4 regions of the Paenibacillus sp. LRG-1 genome follow, and region 2 is predicted to be linked to each of the others. Evidence: riboswitches for the same ligand, from Rfam matches in the RefSeq annotation. Region 2 holds a riboswitch; each other region holds the start of a gene.
The links. A riboswitch is a leader RNA that binds a small molecule or an ion and turns the genes downstream of it on or off. The one in region 2 is predicted to bind cyclic di-AMP.
Positions count from the first base shown of each region.

Region 1: another riboswitch for cyclic di-AMP. It lies ahead of ACUUJN_RS00540 (C40 family peptidase); the one in region 2 lies ahead of ACUUJN_RS06710 (hypothetical protein).
Region 3: another riboswitch for cyclic di-AMP. It lies ahead of ACUUJN_RS00140 (resuscitation-promoting factor); the one in region 2 lies ahead of ACUUJN_RS06710 (hypothetical protein).
Region 4: another riboswitch for cyclic di-AMP. It lies ahead of ACUUJN_RS21325 (TrkH family potassium uptake protein); the one in region 2 lies ahead of ACUUJN_RS06710 (hypothetical protein).

Region 1 is NZ_CM170126.1:134,703-137,889, forward strand. It holds gene ACUUJN_RS00535 (GNAT family N-acetyltransferase) at 1-493, opposite strand, end outside; gene ACUUJN_RS00540 (C40 family peptidase) at 797-1,297, opposite strand; cyclic di-AMP (ydaO/yuaA leader) riboswitch at 1,303-1,440, opposite strand; gene ACUUJN_RS00545 (hypothetical protein) at 1,717-2,544, opposite strand; gene ACUUJN_RS00550 (M1 family metallopeptidase) at 2,556-3,187, opposite strand, start outside.
Region 2 is NZ_CM170126.1:1,530,772-1,533,958, forward strand. It holds gene ACUUJN_RS06695 (urease accessory protein UreF) at 1-48, opposite strand, end outside; tRNA gene ACUUJN_RS06700 (tRNA-Leu) at 317-399, shown strand; gene ACUUJN_RS06705 (glutathione peroxidase) at 546-1,031, opposite strand; cyclic di-AMP (ydaO/yuaA leader) riboswitch at 1,498-1,670, shown strand; gene ACUUJN_RS06710 (hypothetical protein) at 1,786-2,181, shown strand; gene ACUUJN_RS06715 (potassium-transporting ATPase subunit F) at 2,365-2,442, shown strand; gene kdpA (potassium-transporting ATPase subunit KdpA) at 2,594-3,187, shown strand, end outside.
Region 3 is NZ_CM170126.1:29,173-32,359, reverse strand. It holds gene rnmV (ribonuclease M5) at 1-485, opposite strand, end outside; gene ACUUJN_RS00140 (resuscitation-promoting factor) at 632-1,780, opposite strand; cyclic di-AMP (ydaO/yuaA leader) riboswitch at 2,052-2,334, opposite strand; gene ACUUJN_RS00135 (TatD family hydrolase) at 2,536-3,187, opposite strand, start outside.
Region 4 is NZ_CM170126.1:4,816,631-4,819,817, reverse strand. It holds gene ACUUJN_RS21330 (CPBP family intramembrane glutamic endopeptidase) at 1-1,149, opposite strand, end outside; cyclic di-AMP (ydaO/yuaA leader) riboswitch at 1,411-1,563, shown strand; gene ACUUJN_RS21325 (TrkH family potassium uptake protein) at 1,973-3,187, shown strand, end outside.

The DNA of each region.
Region 1 (3,187 bases), 1.4 Mb from region 2:
TTTGGTGCTCGGGACGATATACCATACAAAAAAACGGTTTTTTGCCATCGGGAGTCTGGCGTTCATAGGTATCTGTAAGCTCAAATCCAGCCGCCTTGTAAGCCCGGATAGCGCGCCCATTCCAAGTGAGTACCTCTAGATCAATTTCATTCTTCGGGTTGCGTCGTTGGGCTTCCTCTGCAATGGCACGGACAAAATCAGAGCCTTTGCCATGTCCGCATCTTTCGGGATGCATTCCAAGACCTAGCCGGGTCACACCGATCATAGGAAAATATTGAGCAAATCCCGTCAGCTTATTCTCTTCATCCAGTACGGCAACATATTGCTCTTGGCGAAGCGTGGGACTTCCAAATTCGACTTCAAGCGCCTTCATTTGTTCCCAGGGGAGCCAACCGTATATATTATAAGGTGGGTCATAGCGCCACTCACAGATTGCAGCCGCTTGATGCTCGTCCATCGGTACGATCCGATAGTTGGATATTGAGGCCGGCATGTGTTTCATCCTCCTTTTACAGGTACTTCAATCATTAACAACAGATTGTAGACAAGTTGCAGGGGAATGGCAAGCGTGTTTATTTCATACTCAAGTCGGGTATACATTCAATAAGAAGGATTTACTGCTCATATGCTCCCCCAGCGCTGACGGTAAAACCGACGATGTTCGCTAAAATTGAAACCTTTTGAGGCTTCAGTTCGTCAGTAATGATAATAATTGCTGATGTTGTGGACATAAAAAACCGCAATTCGATTCCGGCCAGAATCAAATTGCGGCTAGGGTTAGCTTGCTGTGCGTTAGTTATTCTACGTTGTCGTCATCAGGAATTTCTGAAGCTACAGAATGGTAAGCGTCTGTGCTCATAATTCTTTTTGCACCGACATAGCGGTTAGCGTAATAATTTTCGTTCAGTGAGCTAACTACTACACCACGTGAAGTCGAGGAGTGGGCAAATTTCCCTTCACCTACGAAGATACCTACATGGGAAATGCCTCTTCCTGTGGTGTTGAAGAACACCAGGTCTCCAGGTCTCATTTCATCGCGGGATACAGAAGATCCCATTTTGAATTGTGATCCGGATTGATGCGGAAGTTTAATTCCCAGTTTGTTGAATACATACATTGTGAAGCCGGAGCAATCGAATCCCTCGAGTGTAGTGCCTCCGCTTCTGTAGCTCGTTCCTTTGGCATCTTGAATGACCTGGTCCATCTTAGAGTCTGCATATGCACTGCCGCCACCGAATGTAAAAGATGTAAAGGCAATGGCAAGACCCATAGCTGCGATCGTTAGCTTCTTCTTCAAAAAAAATATACCCCTTCCAATGCCTGCGAGGTTAGCTTAAGGATTCGGTAGAAGGTTCCCCTATGACCACTCTGTTGCGAGATCAATTCACCCAAACTGGTTCCCCCGCTTCCTAGGTGCCAGGAATTAGGCTTAACTTAAGATGTGCACCTTGGAGAGCAGTATTCACAATAACGTTATTTTTGAGATAAAGGTTACAATAAAGATTACAAAGTTGTTACTATCAGTTCACTGCGATTATTGTAACAAAGACGGCTGGCTTTGGCAAATGTTTCATTGCAAAAAGTTACAAAAAAAATCTGCTCCTAATGTCCAAGGAACAGATGTTGTTAACAGTATTCAGTTATGTGTCGTTTGCGCGGATATGAATCAAGATTTTTCGACAGACGGAAATGAAGTAAAAAACATAAAGGCAGGGCTTAACTTCTACTGGAGATATCGGTATGCCATAGTCTGTACTGCGAACTGATATGCCACAGCCTGACCAGACTAGTAACAAAATGATACGATTGCTGGAGAATGAGCGCCAGCATGCCAGTCCAAATCATCGCCACGGTGCCAAATAGACCGAAGACCAGCAGCACACAAGCACCAAGCAAAAGAGATATACCGACAGCTGGAAGGAGCTGGCGAAAGAAGGCGAGCAGGGACGATAGTATGGCGTGACCACCGACAGTCCCCAGTTGCATATACAGGATGCACTGCCGAATGAACCATCCGTATGCCATCCATCCCATGACATAGGGCAACAAATGCAGCAGATAAGAGGAAGATTGAAGTGCTCCTGCTACAATAGGGTAGAGTCTCGGTACTACCCAAATGGCGGGAAGCAGCAGCAGTCCCAACTCGATGATGTAATACAACAGCGACGACATGCCATGGCGTTTCATACCCTTGAAAAAGGACAGGCTTTGCGGTTCAGTCGCATCGGTATGCAGGCTTTGATATATTCCGGCTCTAATGAAGGGAGTGATCAGTATGCGTAGTACAGTCGCCCCTAGTAGTATCCACAAATACACATGTACTTCCCGGCTGTCCATCAGAGCAATCTGGCTCTCCATCCAAAACAAGGTCTGTCCCAGCTCGTTTTGACCCTGATCAGGATAACGGAGCAGTAGCGGGATAACGGCAGACTGCACCAGCCGATAGAGAAACACCCCCCACAGTAGTCGATACAGAAATAAAATGATAACGATATAGAATCGTATGCGCACCAGCGCCCAGCCCTCTTTTATAACAGTCCGCATCTATAGACACCTCACCATGACAGACTTCCAAGCAGTGTTTCTAACAGCTTGGTTACACTTACATTCCAACGGGTTTGTTGCTTTTCGTCCAATTCGGCTTTTAGGCTATTGTTAATGTGCTTGTTCTCCAGTGCAATGGTATATAGAGGATCAAGGGTTACATAGGAAACGGGAGAAGTACTTTTGATCCGAAAAGTTGTGCTTTTGCCCGCGCCGTCCCAAGCCTTGAATATCGTGGTACCATCCTTGAAGGTAAATTGGACAGGGATCTTGGGATAATCCGCCCCTTTTTTGCTGACCGTCACGACTGCTTCATATCCATTCTCCAGCTTGTGGTTCGTGATATGATCCACCGAAAAGTCCGCCATCTGGCCGTCATATACATACTGTTCAAAATAGTGGCTCCATGAGCGTCCGGTGGCTCTCTCCACGATACGTTGAAAATCCTGGGAGGATGGATGCTTGAATCGGTACGTCTGGACGTAGGTCCGCATAATCCGATCCATTTTTTTCATACCCACCTGACGTTCAATGCCCCGTAGTACCAGCTTGCCTCGAGAGTAGGCGTTTTGCGCGTACTCAGCAGCCGAGCCGTACTTCCATGACTCGCGGTTTAGCGGCTGTGGGGAGGCTATCTGTCCCG
Region 2 (3,187 bases):
GCCACCAACAGGTAGGGAAGGGTCCAACAATAATGCATAGTTCAGCAAGCGGTTGCCTTTATGCAAGGTGGTTCGCCTCCTCGAAGTGAATCCTTATGTCATGTTATGTTATTTTACTTTTTACTTGGGGATAACGAAAAATATTCGAAATATATGTAATATATATTTACATTTAAATAGCTTTTGTGTCAAATCAAATATTCTTATCGCTCATACATGTTAGTTAAAATAACATATAAAATAATTATTATATTTTTGTTTACAAATAGTTGATGAGAGAGTATAATAAATCTGTTGCCTCATTACATTATGATTTGCGGTCGTGGTGGAATGGCAGACACGCTATCTTGAGGGGGTAGTGGGCGTACGCCCGTGGAGGTTCGAGTCCTCTCGACCGCATTATATGCAAGACTCAGTTAAAAAAGCATCCTGACACGGTTTACGTGAAGGGATGCTTTTTTTGTTAAGCATTTTTCGTTATATCCTTTAGCCACAGAAGCAACGGTAGACAATAGGTCATTTATTAACTGTGATAAAGAAGGATGTCAGTTTTGCTGCAAAAGCTTCTCTATATCTCCCGCCAGCTTATCTGGAGTGGTTTGCGGTGCATAGCGCTTAAATACGTTACCTTCTCGTGTAATTAAGAATTTAGTAAAATTCCATTTGATCGCTTTGGACCCTAATACCCCCGGAGCAGTTTGGGTCAGGTAACGAAATAAGGGGTGCGCTTGATCGCCATTGACATCTGTCTTGGCGAACATCGGAAAGGTAACACCATAATTGATCTGGCAAAACTCGGAAATCTCCTCGCTGGAACCTGGCTCTTGTTTGGCAAATTGGTTGCTGGGAAATCCCAAAATTTCGAGCCCCTGTTCATGGTACTGGTCATATAGCTCTTGTAGCGCTTTGTATTGGGGGGTTAACCCACATTTGCTGGCAGTGTTCACGATAAGCAGAACGTTCCCTTCATATGTGGATAACGGAATTTGTTTCCCTTGCAGGGTGTGCGCATCATATTCATAAACGGTCATAGTATCTCTCCTTATTCAATATTCAGCAATTAAATTGTAAGCAATTAAAAGCGAGGTTGCAAGTTTTGAAAAGCTGTATCAAGCCTTTAGCCGCTGTAAAATCGTATTTTGTTCAAAACAGTAAATCGCACCGCAAATGGAGCGAATTAAGGTGTTTCTTCTTATAAAAGCGGGTTCAATCGGTGTTTAGCTGGTACATATAGCGTATTTTCTTCTCTTTTTACAAAAAAAGGCCAAAAACGCTCTACCCTACGCCAATATTGACATGCTTGTCATTTTCGAAAAGGGATGAAAAACAGAGATTGAAGGAGCTGTGAGAAGCATAGTTGCATTGTAAGCGCTATTATTAATATCCTAGGCTCTAAAGGCCGATTTATAACCCCGCAGTTGAGCTTTACAGTCTTCCATGCGCGGGTGTATGATTCAAGACGTAATTTCAAATTAACTTGAATGAAGCAACAACGAAATGTCTATAGCGCTGAATTTTGCAGTTGCAAAAGCGGGGGAACCAATCGAGATTGTACGGCTTCGGAAGCCGTGTGTCTCATGGGGTGAATTTTCCGGTCAAGTGCCAGAAATAGGGCGACTCTCACGTCCGAATCCGACAGCTAACCTCGTAAGCGTACAGGGAGAGGCAACAAACCGCCGTGTGCAGCCATGGTTTATTTTATCATGGATATGTAAGAAGCCGGAGGAAAGCCTTTTTCCTTCGGCTTCTTTTTGTTGTCTTTTTATACCGGGAGAGGAGCTACTGATGGAAGGTCGGTTAATTATTGTCACTGCACCGAATGAAGCGGGCAGAAGTTTTGTGAAATTGCTTATTTTCAAAAAATTGGCGTTTGCAGTTCTCACGAATAGCGCCCAGGAGGAACGACAGCTCAAAAAAATGGGTGTGGAGCACATTGTCCGCATCAATACCATGCAAGCGGGAAAATGGAATTTTCCAAAAAAAGAAATTGGTAGTGTGTATTTGTTCGAGAACAGCTTGAATCTGACGTGCCGTTTCCTGCAAATATGTCGGCCGCTAACATCGGAATCGATCTATGTTATTACGCACGGCTGTAATCCACAAGGAATTTATCGGGGATTGGGAGCGGATCATGTGATCTACACATTGAACGGAGAGGTGGGTTTTCTGCTGAACGGATAAGCACTTATAACATAGTTGTTTTATGATTTTATGATCAAATAAGAATGGCGATCTGAGGACCGATACGGAGGGTATAAACATGATGGATATATACATGCTGCTCGTCATGGCTGTGAGTTATGGAGTGATACTGCTGTTTGTACGCTGGTGTGATGCGCAGACCTCTAAAGGAGGACGAAGAGGATGATCGTTATACTTGGACTTACGGCTATTGTGTTTATGTATTTAATCTACGCACTCCTGAACCCTGAAAAGTTCTAATCAGCTATAGGGGATAGAGCGGGCGGGAACAACAGATCTGAATATTAAGCATCATAGGTAGCAGGTTTTCGCAAACGTGTGCACACGTTTGGTGCTCTGGAAGCAGGTCTGTTGTTCCAAACGCAGGAGCATTTTGAAGGAGGAATAAAGGATGGAGCTGCTTCAAATTGGAATTGTGATCGTCATATTGCTGCTCTTGGTAAAGCCAGTGGGCACCTATATGTATCATGTATTCTCGAATGAACCCAATCGGACGGATCGGATTTTTGGCGGAACAGAAAAGCTGATTTATAAGATAGTAGGATTGAAGAAGCTGGAGAGCATGCGTTGGACTACGTATGTTATGAGTTTCATTGCAACGAATGTCGTGCTTGTGGCGATCAGCTACTTGCTGTTGCGTTTACAGGGAATGCTTCCCGGTAATCCGGCTGGAAACAGTAATATGGAAGCATCACTAGCTTTTAATACGGTAATCAGCTTTATGACGAATACGAATCTCCAACATTATAGCGGAGAAAGCGGGCTTACGTATCTGACACAGATGGCGTTCGTCACGATGATGATGTTCACTTCGGCTGCTTCCGGTTTTGCGGTTGCTGCGGCTTTTATGAGAGGATTGACGCGGCGCGGTGAAGGGATGGGCAATTTCTTTCAAGATTTTATTAAAGCCATTATAAGGATTTTCCTGCCGCTGGCCTTTGTGCTTACGCTGGTGCTGGTTGGATTGAAGGTACCACAGACGCTA
Region 3 (3,187 bases), 1.5 Mb from region 2:
AATACAGAGAGCCGTTTATGTAGCTGCTTTCCGTTACAATAACCAATACCCAGCACATTCCCTAAGGCCATACGGCGTGCAGCAGCATTGGGATGGGTGATGAGTCCAGCATCAATCAGGTCCGCCCACTCAATCAGCGGGTCGGCGCCTTCCACTGTCGTATGGACCCGTGCAAGAGCGTGTCTGATCGCTTCTGGTGAGGCATTCTCCACGCCAATATCTCCTTTACGCGTCGCTTCTGCCTCGGGTATAAAGGCCTGCTTGCAGCCGGGTACCTTGGAAGCGATAATCTTACGGATGCGCTCCCCTGCATGATCGGGATCGGTTAAAATGATGACCCCCCGCCGCTCCTGCGCCAATGCAATTTTACGCAGCGTCATTTTATTAATGGCTGAGCCGCCAGTTTCTATCGTATCCGCTTCAACAGCGCGGCGAATGGCCACCGTATCATCCCGGCCCTCTACCACGATCACTTCCTTGATCATTTGCGTTTCCCTCCACTGCTACACAGCAAGCTATATTTATCTTTCCCTGCTTTTGAAAACAAAATAAGAAGAGGATATCCTCTTCTTAGCATGGCATAACTATGTTATTAATACTATCGCATTGCCCTCAACATACACAACCTGTTTTAGTTGATTTCAGGCTTTATCGGTCCGATAACATAAACGGTTTTACCGTGCTTACGACCAAATTGGTTGGCTCGGCTCAAACTCTCATAATACACATCGATTTTGTGGCCTTTAATCGCGCCACCGGTATCCTCCGCACGGCGGAAGCCCACCCCTTCGATATACACCCACCAGCCGATTGGAATTACACTCGGATCGACCGCGATGGTGCGTCCTTCCGTGACACGTGCGCCGGATGCAGTACGTGTACCGATACCTGGCTCCTGTGAGGAATACGCCGTCATGGAGACATTTTGTAAAACTTTGCTATATTTAAAATTGACGCCTGCTTTACGGACAGCACTGCCCGAACTAACCGTTGTTGCCTTAACCGCATCATTGGGACCGACGGAAGCAGCCAGAACGACCGGTTTTTTCTTCGTTCCTACTGCAATGACTTTATCCACACGGTTCTGTGCAACTTCCTTGTTAACCAGCTGTTTGGATACCAACTTTCCATCATGATATACCTTTTGAACGTGCTGGACGACCACACCCGATTTGCCGCTTTGAATGACCCGATTATCGCCTTTATAAAGACTCGGATCGGCCGTTTTGATGACCTGATAAGGCACCTGTTTTTTCTGTTCGACCTGCTGTTTCTTCACACGGACGATTTTTATGTCCATGTTAGACGAAACAGAGGCATCCAACGCAGGATAAACTTTATCCGTTGATGATAATTTATAGCCCGAGGTACGAATGGCACCTTCTACTGTATTTTCTGTTGTGTACAGCTTTTTCGTCTCATTGCCTGAAGATACTTTGACTTGATTGGCACGTTTAATGACTACGCGATCGCCATCCTGTATTGCTCCATTTAGCGGCATGGAAACTGTATCATGCGGCTGAAGTGAAATGGAATGCTCGCTCAGCAAATCTTGAAGCTTGGATTCCCGGGTTTCTACCGCAGACGCCTTGCCATCGATGACAAAAAAGACTTGTTTTTTAGATTGCGTGTACATCAGAATTGAAATCATAATCGTTAGCGCGATTAGAAAAATAGCAACCAAAGCAGCCTGGCGCACATTCTCTTGCTTCCAACGCAATACGTAAGACATGCTGGATGAGCGTGACTCATGGGTATCCTTTTTTTGGAAAATGCCCATTTCCTCCGTCCTCCTTACATAGCCCGCCGTCTGGAGTAAGACATAGTTGAGATTTGACGTGACTATAACAGATTTTCTACAAGACAAGCCCAAACTGCGACTGTCCTGCACCATGTACCCGTCTTCGCGGCATGCTGTCCTCCCCTGTTTAACCACAGTATGATGACAGATTTTCTTTTATTCACAACAAAAAAAGCCAGAGAAAGAGACTAGAGAGCTCTTTCGTGGCTTCCGGCATGTGTGAATATGCGGGAAAACTCATGCACGAGATGGCTTCTCTCTTGTTACGCTTACGGGGTTAGCTGTCGGGTTCGGACGTAGAGAGTCGCCCTAGCTTGGGTCAACCGCTCATGGCGGTCGCCTTCACATTCACCCCGAAGACCCAGAAAGAAATCGAAATACGGCTCCTCCACCTGTTCAATCCCATCCGGGAAAAGAATTTAGGTCGAGCCGGCTGGCGGAAGAGACGTTCCCTTCTTGCACATACGCCGGACGTACTGTAAGCCATATCGGTTCCCCCGTTCCCTGTAAAAGGGACTCAGCGAGACTGGTTCATGAAATGACTTGTTGATGTTTACATTCAAACAACAATTCACTGAAAAGATGATATCCTGTTTCTATGCATGTTGTAAAGCAGGTTTCAAGTACATTTTTTAAAATATTCGGTTAAAATATTGTAATATTCTCGAGTTTCCTGCAACAAATTCATGATTAGCTTCGTCTATCTCTTTATTTTGATCGATTTCTTCACTTTTTCATTGAATGTCAAATCGTTCCAGGGCATTTTGGGTCGTTATTGACACTAATTCCTCCACTGTAATCCCTTTGATTTGGGCTGCAGCCTCTGCTACCAGTCTCACATGTGCAGACTCATTTCGCTTCCCACGAAACGGATGAGGCGTCAGATAGGGAGCATCAGTTTCAATGAGCAGACGGTCCAGCGGCACCTGTGCGAGCACCTCTTTTGGCTGCTTGGCATTTTTGAACGTTATTGGACCACCGAAGGAAAGGTGAAATCCCATATCCAGCACCATTTTGGCAGTTTCCCAGCTACCCGAAAAGGAGTGCATGACTCCGCCAATCTCACTCGCTTTTTCCTCGCGCAAAATCTTAACAATATCTTCATGTGCATCCCGGTTATGGATAACAATGGGCATTTTGAGCTCACGAGCCAGACCAATTTGATTTCGAAACACCCGATGCTGCACATCCTTCGGTGATGTATCCCAATAATAATCCAGACCGATCTCTCCGATGGCTACAACCTTTTTATGACTGCATAACGATGCAATCCATTCTAGATCGCCCTCCTGCATTGTAATAGCATCCTGCGGATGCCATCCAACTGCCGCATAAATAAAATCATACGTCTCGGCCAATTTCATAGTGGATGGAATGGTCTCACGA
Region 4 (3,187 bases), 2.8 Mb from region 2:
CCACAAGTAGCCAACATACATACTGCGAAGCACATACAGCCCGTAGCCCGGCTCTTTCGCACGCGGCCATGCATTCAGTCCAACCTGACGCATAAGTCCGTCACCGCCGACCAAGGAGAAGTAGAGCGCTACTGCCATGAAGAAGGTAACACCAATCTGGAACACCATAAGAAATATAAGCATGCCCTTACCGCCTGCTTCTGCTTGCAATAAAGGCAGCATGTTCATTGTCCCAGCTATACTTGCAATAAAGTATATAACGGACAGAACAATGCCGCGTACAAATGAAGTATGTCGTCGGGTGAGTGACGCATACACAATGGCAAGAACACCCAGCACAAAGCTAAATAGGGCATAACCCGCATAGGTCATCCAATTCGCCCAAAATGTTTGCTTTTCGATATAATCGGTATAGGACGACGGGGCCGAAAAGCTTTGAGAGAAGGAGCGAACATCACCGTCTTCGAAAGTAAAAGCCAGTGTAAGTACCGAGGCGCCGATTTTTTTATCGTCTACGGTATACTTTAATCCACCTTCTTTTTCAGTGGTGGCGAGCTTCAAGTCCGACGGCTTAAAGCCAAAGCGCTTGACCCATACTGCGGCCGCCTGCTCCTTGGCTTCAAGCGTCATGCCGTCCTCAGCTACACGTATAAGCCTGTTACGTGCTTCTTCATCCGTAGAAATATCAGCCTGTGTGTAATTGGTACTGGAGGTGATCCGTTTAAAGCTAACGACCTTCCCAGTGGATAAATCCACATGAATTTGCAGTTTGCTTTTCGCTGAGGATTCAGGCAGATCAACCCGAAAGGTTTCGTAAGGGTAATTTTTCTTCCATGTACGGTCGTACTGTTGAAGCAGTTTTTCTCTAGATAAATAACCGTACAAATCTGTTTCGGCCTGATAGGTCACGACAGGCTCCTCTGGCTGTGATTCAGTATAGCCCAACTCGGAGCGGGCAAAGTCCAATGCGTGTATGACCGCTTCTTGTTTGCTGATGACCTTTGCGTTCATTACTGATTCTGGACTCGGATTGCTAAGCGAGGGAATAAGCAATTGAAAGATAAAAAAGCAAATCAGGCCAATCCCGCCCAGCAAGCCTAATTTTTTGAAGTTGGCCGTGAGCACGACCGGTTTCCCGATAGGATTCATGAGTTTCCTCCTTAATCTGTAAATAAGAACATCCATTAAAGATATCATACTGCACAGGTTCCCGCCAACAGACCAGCGATATTCATGAAAATAGAGTGAAAGCACTTTAAAGTTCCAATAAAATAAGATAAGCTGCGATTAAACGATGCCCATTCGCAAAATAAAGCCAATTTCACGTTTTTTCGGCGAAATCGGTTTTGTGATCTGGATATAGAAGGATTATAATCTTGAGGCAATGCCTATAAAATACATAGGTAATGATATACAGTTAAGCCGAATTTCTATGAGAAAACGGGGGAACCATGTTACTGGGGTGAATTTTACAGCTGATCCTGCTGGATTGGATGTGTAAATAGGGCATACTGTGCTGCCCGAATCCGTCAGCTAACCTCGTAGGCTATGAGCAGGAACCAAGTCAGGCACTCGGTTTTCCGGTGTCTATTTTTGTGCGTATAAAAGTGTTTGGATTGGTTAGACCGCTGCGGGTGCAGATTATTCTTCCGATTGCTGTTATCCCCGGATTTTTTGATTGTATAACCCCTTTAATGGTTAAAATCCGGAGATAAAGGCAAACGCTTCGCTTCTTCAGAACAATTCTGCTTCCTTCGCTGCTGCCCGCCAATAGCACAGGGGGCAGAGTAGTGCTTGACATGCATTCTTCCTGTATTCAGGGAATGCTAATTATAGTTACTAAAGGTTTGGAAAAATCAAAAAAATTAGGGGCAACGACGATCGGAAGATCAAATGGAACGCGTAGCGGGCTTACACCGTATTAAATCACTGTTTTTATAGTTTTAAGGATTAGGAGAGAAGTGATGAATAGATGAATCCCAATGCAAGCTGGCTCCGGCTTTCTCCACCGCAGATATTCGTTGCGGGCTTTGCCATTATCATTCTAATAGGTAGTTTATTGTTAATGCTGCCGATCTCCAATACAACAGGAAAGCCACTTGCGTTTATAGACGCTTTGTTTACTGCCGCTTCCGCGACCTGTGTTACAGGGCTTGTCGTAAAGGATACGGGGACCTTTTTTACAACCTTTGGTCAAGTTGTTATCGCTGCGCTCATTCAGATCGGCGGCCTGGGCTTTATGACTATGGCTACCTTGATCGCGCTGGTGTTCAAACGTCGGATTTCCTTACGGGAGCGCCTCATTTTACAGGAAGCGATGAATCAGACCTCTGTCGAAGGAATTGTCGGATTGATTCGTAAGGTGCTGCTGTACTCGCTGGTCATTGAGGGCGTATGTGCTGCAATATTTGCGATTCGCTGGTCGTTTGATATGCCTGTAGGCAGGGCGATTTATTTTGGGATTTGGCATGCCATCTCCATGTTTAACAATGCTGGTTTTGACTTATTCGGGCACTTTCGCAGCCTGACAGGTTATGTATATGATCCGATTGTTAATTTTACAGCTATGTTCCTGATTATTTCAGGCGGCATTGGTTTTGTAGTGATGTCGGATCTGGCAGAATATCGCAAGCGCAAGAGACTGTCCTTGCATACTAAGGTGGTACTCAGCATGACGGGCGCTATGATTGTAGTCGGCACGCTCGTGATTTTTGTATTTGAATTTACGAATCCAAAGACTCTTGGCTCGCTTGATTGGGGTGGTAAACTGCTGGGATCTTTATTCCAGTCCGTTACCCCCCGTACCGCAGGTGCCAATACGCTGGACATTGGAGGCTTGCGGCAGGCTACGCAGTTTTTTATCATCATACTCATGTTTATCGGGGCTTCTCCTGGCTCTACTGGAGGCGGGATTAAGACCACAACATTCGCGCTGCTCATTGGAGCCGTGATTTCGATGCTACGGGGGCGTGAAGATATTGTGCTGTTCAGGTACCGACTTGCGCAGGGACGAATTTACAAGGCTTTGACCATTACACTGCTGGGGCTGCTGTTCGTGATCGGGGTGACCATGATTTTGTCGGCAACCGAAGATCATCATTTTTTGATGATCTTGTTCGAGACGGTGTCTGCGTTTGGTACGGTGGGGCTGTCGATAGGGCTTACACCTGATTTGACAGTCATAGGC